Linked DNA regions of Cohnella abietis. The protein of the gene in region 1 interacts with the protein of each later gene in a pairwise test. Links are inferred from orthologs where the notes say so. Each region holds a gene or a part of one and is shown on either strand. Other genes may lie near its edges. The genes, in order: KCTCHS21_RS21765 and grpE.

Region 1 (3,195 bases):
TTTTCTAGCTGCTCCCTCGCCTCGATATCCTCTTGCAATTCTTGTTCGGCAGAATCCTCGTTTAGTAAAGCAACCAAGGCATCTGTAGAATTATGAGATTCCGTCTGCAATGATTCGACGACCGAAATAATATCGGGTATCTCTACAGCAGTGGATAATTCTAAAGCTGGGGGGAGAACCATTGCAATAGCAACGATTTCCTCAGCTTCCTCATTGGAGGAAATGAATTCTGAAGGCTGCGATAATTGTGCCTCTGAAGGCTGTTTAGCTGGCGCTTCAGCCACAGGTTTCAAGGAACGTACTCCACTATCTCTGGCATTAACACGACTTTGCTTGCTCTCGGCCTGACTTTCCGCCACCGGTGCTGGAGCAGCCGAACCATGAACGGCTATCGACTTGGCGTTTGATTTTTGTATGTCATCCAGCCAATTCAGCTCGAGCTTGTTCGGATTGTCGACGTAATAAAGCGGCCGGCGCGATTTGGGTGTCTTACTCGCCTTGTTCTTTTTCATGTCTTTCTCCTTCCTAATCATCAAAATCTTCAGTATCATATGCATTCACCCATGGGCACGTCACGAGGATGGGCAATTATCTCTACTTAAGCCTTAATTAAATAGCTTCTCTCAGTCTGATATTCGTTGCTTGCTGTTAAAAAAAAATGGAACTGCCCAGCACCACGTGAATAGACTATGCATTGTATTTTCTTTCTTCCTGCAGAGGAAATATCCACATATTCGTTTTTTATATTTCTTCGTTTACTTTTTCACTTTTCGGGCGTATATTTAAATCAGATCAAGTTTTGCCCTAGGGAAAATTAATGTCCCTGACGCTACACTTGTTACCCTGTACAACACGAGCAAAGAGGTGCATGAAAGATGAAAGAGGATCTGGCTATTTCTAAACCACAATTAACGTCAGCTGCGTCTGAATCTCCTAATAACACTGGCTGGAAGAGGGAAAGAGTAAGCGCCTCGCTGCCTGAAGCTTTTCGTTCCGTCAAAATTCCAAAAACCGGCTCCACCTTCCGTAAATTTCTGGCGTTTGCCGGTCCAGGATATATGGTTGCCGTCGGATACATGGACCCTGGTAATTGGGCAACGAGTTTAGCAGGCGGTTCACAATTTGGATATACCTTGCTTTCCGTCATTATGATCTCCAACTTGATGGCCATTGTTCTCCAAGCCTTATCCGGGAAGCTTGGTATCGTGACCGGCCGCGACTTAGCACAGGCTTGCCGAGATCACTATAGCAATCCCGTTAACTTCATGCTGTGGATCTTTTGTGAGATTGCTATCGCCGCTTGTGATTTAGCTGAGGTTATCGGTGCTGCTATTGCGTTAAATCTTTTATTTGGTATCCCGATACTTTATGGCGTCATATTAACTTCATTGGACGTACTCATCATCCTTTTTCTACAGAAAAAAGGCTTTAGATATGTAGAATCTCTGGTCATTGCCTTAATCGCGACAATCGCCTTATGTTTTGCTTTTGAGCTTATTTGGTCAACACCTAATATGGGCGACGTAATGAGAGGATTTATCCCATCAACAGAAATTATCAAAAATCCTGAAATGCTATATATCGCTATAGGTATTCTCGGTGCAACCGTCATGCCTCACAATCTCTATCTTCACTCTTCAATTGTGCAAACTCGTGAGTTTGAGCAAACGGCGCTTGGCAAAAGGCAAGCGATACGTTTCTCCACCTGGGATTCAACAATTGCTTTGTTTTTCGCCCTATTCATCAATGCGGCGATCCTTATTATTGCAGCAGCAGTATTCCATACTGCTGGACGAACCGATGTTGCTGAAATTCAGCAAGCTTACCACTTGCTCGCTCCTATGCTCGGAACGTCATTCGCTGCCATTCTATTCGGTGTCGCATTGCTAGCGTCAGGACAGAACTCAACCTTAACTGGAACCTTAGCAGGACAGATTGTAATGGAAGGGTTCCTGAATATCCGCCTAGCCCCTTGGCTACGCCGATTAATTACTCGTATGATCGCTATCATTCCTGCAGTTATTGTTACGGCTATATATGGCGAAAGTGGTACGATGGATCTGCTGATTTTAAGCCAAGTTATTTTATCTCTGCAATTATCCTTTGCTGTTGTTCCGCTAGTTCAATTCACAAGCGACAAGAAAAAAATGGGGCAATTCGTAAACCCCATGTGGCTCAATATTTTAGCTTGGTTCGTTGCCATCGTAATAATGGGATTAAACTTATATTTGCTCTACCGCACCTTTTGGGGTTAAGCTGCAACAAACCAAAAAAACGTGATCAGGAGTGCCTGATTCACGTTTTTTTTGGTTTACTCCCGTTGATTAGCCAGCCATCTCTCCGCCGTATGCTGCCAAAGAAAATAGTTGTATACCCTTTCCCTTCCCCTGCGCCCCATCTCTTTCCTTAATGCTTCATTAGTCAATAAATAGCCAATGTGAGCAGCAAGCTCTGGTACAACTCCGGGAAGCTCTGGCGTAACCAAATAACCTGTTGAGCCTGGCACCACAATCTCTTTCATTCCGCCTGCTTTGGTGGCAACTACCGGTAATTCGGCTGCCATCGCCTCCAGGTTGACTAACCCAAACGCCTCTTGGCCGATGGAAGGCACAACAGCAATATCTGCCATAACGAACCAACGAGGAATTTCGTGATGAGAAACATAAGGCTGAAAATGTACATGCTTCTTAAAATGCTTTGCTTTCTTATGAAGCCTCCTCACATACCCGGTTTGGCGATGAGAGCCGTAATAAGCGCTTCCTACGATAACTACCAGTAAGTCGGGCGATTTGGCAATAAGAGCAGGCAAGGTAGCCAATAGATGGTGAATACCCTTCTGCGGGACAAGTCGTCCCACATACAGCACGATGGGGCGATTTCCCCATCCGTGAGCAGCGCGCATTTCCTCACGGACAGCCATTCCTTCTAAGGTAGATCGGCCTGGAAACCTGGCAATATCGACGCCCAGATGATTGACTTTAACTTTTAGAACCGATTGTGGCACTCTTTGCTTAATATAAGTACGGAGAAATTCACTGTTAACCTGAATTTGATCAGCTGCATGCAAACACTTGCTGCGCTGTAGTTTGCTCAAATAAGGAGCATTTATGAAAGTAGTGGAGTGCAAGTTGAGACAAATACGACTGTTTGGAAAAGATCGCTTTAAACGTGGAACCCATGAAGGACGATTCTCCA
Region 2 (3,052 bases), 330 kb from region 1 along the record:
AGTACCACAAGGAAATGAAAATTTAAGTTTCGCCCAAATCTGATTGAACAAGCCAAATCTAACCGGAACGTCCTTGACACGACCGGATCGGTTTGGTATTTTTGTATTAGCCATTAGCACTCACTCATATGGAGTGCTAACGAAATGGTGGGTAAGCTACTTAAGGAGGAGTCTCGGATGCTGAGTGAACGCCAGCGAATGATTTTAAGTGCAATCGTCGATGATTATATCCGTTCCGCGGAGCCGGTTGGTTCCCGCAGCATTTCCAAGCGCGGAGACGTAACCTTTAGTCCGGCTACAATTCGCAACGAGATGGCGGACTTGGAGGAGCTGGGCTTGCTTGAGCAGCCTCACACCTCTGCAGGGCGCATTCCATCCATTAAAGGCTACCGTTATTATGTAGATCATCTTGTTACATTGGACGGCGCCGGAGATCAGGACGTCAGGAAGCTACGTACTTTTTTCGCAGAGAAGATGAATCATTGGGAAGGTGTAATTGGCCATGCGTCGACTATATTGTCGCAATTGACCAACTATACATCGATAGTGCTCGGACCGGAGATGTTTAGTACTACATTAAAGCATTTTCAACTCATTCCGATTAATGATGTTTCTGCGGTAGCAATTATCGTGGCTAATACCGGACATGTTGAGCACAGGACAATTTCCATTCCAGACGGAATATCGATGGATGACATGAGTAAAATCGTCAACCTGCTTAATGAGAAGCTTACTGGAGTACCCTTCTACCGAGTTAAATCTGTGCTACACAGTGAAATTGCCAAGGAATTAAGCCGCTATATTGATCATTGTGAGGACATTCTTACTTTACTTGAGAAGACTATTACCGAAGAGCAGGAGCCAAAGGTTTTTCTGAGTGGGGCATCCAACATGCTTACTCAGCCTGAATTCAAGGATGTCGACAAAGCGAAAAGTATTTTAGGGATGCTTGAAGAAACACAGCTGCTAATGCAATTGTTTCAATCTAATCCTAATGGTGGAATTCAAGTTAAGATTGGTACAGAAAACGCAATGGAAGCCATTAATCAATGCAGCTTAATTACGGCTACGTATTCTTATGAAGGACAATCGCTTGGAACGATAGGAATACTCGGACCGACGCGTATGGAGTACGGCAAAGTAATTAATCTACTGAACTATTTATCCAAGGATATTGCCTTATTGATGTCCCGTTGGTATAAGTAAGGCTTTGCATAGCCCTATTAAAGGGTGTCATGGTAAGGAGGTGAATGCTGAATGAGTAAGAAAGAGACGAAGGAGCAAGAAATCATGAACGAGCAGCAAGAGGAAATTTTGGAAGAACAAGCAAATGGATCTGAAGTGAATGAGACTTCTTCTGAAGAGGTGGAACATTCGGCAGAGGTTAACGGAGCTGAGAATGCTGTCGTAGCCGAGCTGCAGCGTCAGGTGGATGATAATCATAGCCGTTATTTACGGGCGCAAGCGGATTTCGATAATTTCCGTCGGCGTACTGTAAAGGAGAAAGAAGAATTAACGCAATACGCATCCTTAAAGGTGATCGGTCAATTACTTCCTGTTCTGGATAATTTCCAACGGGCGTTATCGGCGGGTACTGAGGTAGCGGAGGGCGAATCTTTTGCCAAGGGCGTGGATATGATTTATCGTCAGCTTTCCCAAGTGCTTGAAGCGGAAGGCTTGAAGCCGATGGAATCAATTGGTCAGCCGTTTGATCCAGAACATCACCAAGCTATTATGCAGGTGGAGAGCGAAGAATACGAAGAAGGTATCGTTGTTGAAGTTATCCAGCAAGGGTATTGGTTGAAGGACAAAGTAATCCGTCCTGCGATGGTTAAGGTTAGCGGATAATTACAACTATTTAAATATCGTACTTATATAAAGGAGGAACATACAGTTATGAGTAAAGTAATTGGTATCGACTTAGGTACAACAAACTCTTGTGTGGCAGTAATGGAAGGCGGCGAAGCAGTCGTAATCCCTAACGCGGAAGGAAACCGTACGACCCCTTCGGTCGTAGGCTTCAAGAAAGATGGCGAGCGTGTTGTTGGTGAAACAGCTAAGCGTCAAGCTATCACAAACCCAGACCGTACTGTAAGCTCAATCAAGCGTCATATGGGAACAACTCACAAGGAAACAATCGAAGGAAAAGCTTATTCTTCTCCTGAAATTTCTGCTATCATTTTGCAAAAACTTAAAGCTGATGCTGAAGCATACTTAGGTCAGACTGTAACGCAAGCTGTAATTACAGTTCCTGCCTATTTTAACGATAGCCAGCGTCAAGCGACTAAGGATGCCGGTAATATCGCTGGTTTAGAAGTTCTTCGTATTGTTAACGAACCAACAGCAGCAGCATTAGCTTATGGTTTCGAGAAGCAAGAAGATCAAACGATTCTAGTATTCGACTTAGGTGGCGGTACTTTTGACGTTAGTATCCTTGAGCTTGGCGATGGATTCTTTGAAGTAAAAGCAACTAGCGGAGACAATCACCTCGGTGGCGATGACTTCGACCAACTCGTTGTTGAATGGCTTTCTGGTGAATTTAAGAAGGAGCATGGCATCGATTTGTTGAAGGACAAAGCAGCTGTGCAACGTCTTAAGGATGCCGCTGAAAAAGCTAAGAAAGAATTGTCCGGCGTTCTTACGACAACCATTTCCTTGCCGTTCATTACTGTTGTAGATGGCGTTCCTCAGCATTTGGAGCTTAACCTTACACGTGCCAAATTTGATGAATTGACGGCTACATTAGTAGAGCGTACAATCGGACCTACTCGTCAAGCCTTGACTGATTCCGGACTTAAAGCTTCTGAAATCGACAAGATCGTTTTGGTTGGTGGTTCTACGCGTATTCCTGCCGTTCAGGAAGCCATTAAGAAGCTTACTGGTCAAGACCCTCATAAAGGCGTTAATCCGGATGAGGTAGTTGCTCTGGGAGCAGCTGTTCAAGCAGGCGTTCTAACAGGCGAGGTTAAAGATGTTGTCTTGCTTGACGTTACACCATTGTCCCTCGGTATCGAAACAGCTGGTGGCGTATTGACGAAAATGATTGATCGCA

Evidence for each region.
Region 2: the proteins of KCTCHS21_RS21765 (region 1) and grpE interact in binary tests that used the Escherichia coli proteins (3 or more experiments, as listed by UniProt). The link is inferred for Cohnella abietis from one-to-one orthologs.

Annotation. Positions count from the first base shown.
Region 1 is NZ_AP019400.1:4,948,797-4,951,991, forward strand. Bases 202-3,065 are described here. They hold KCTCHS21_RS21765 (Nramp family divalent metal transporter), read left to right. Parts: upstream 202-875; coding sequence 876-2,255; downstream 2,256-3,065. Other genes in these bases: KCTCHS21_RS21760 (WIAG-tail domain), read right to left, coding at 202-512; KCTCHS21_RS21770 (glycosyltransferase family 4 protein), read right to left, coding at 2,312-3,065. Also shown: more of KCTCHS21_RS21760, read right to left, coding at 1-201; more of KCTCHS21_RS21770, read right to left, coding at 3,066-3,195. UniProt on the Escherichia coli protein: H(+)-stimulated, divalent metal cation uptake system. Involved in manganese and iron uptake. Can also transport cadmium, cobalt, zinc and to a lesser extent nickel and copper. Involved in response to reactive oxygen.
Region 2 is NZ_AP019400.1:4,618,146-4,621,197, reverse strand. What follows is about bases 332-3,052. They hold grpE (nucleotide exchange factor GrpE), read left to right. Parts: upstream 332-1,257; coding sequence 1,258-1,848; downstream 1,849-3,052. Other genes in these bases: dnaK (molecular chaperone DnaK), read left to right, coding at 1,897-3,052; hrcA (heat-inducible transcriptional repressor HrcA), read left to right, coding at 332-1,206. Also shown: KCTCHS21_RS20395 (N-acetyltransferase), read left to right, coding at 1-43; more of hrcA, read left to right, coding at 178-331. UniProt on the Escherichia coli protein: Participates actively in the response to hyperosmotic and heat shock by preventing the aggregation of stress-denatured proteins, in association with DnaK and GrpE. It is the nucleotide exchange factor for DnaK and may function as a thermosensor.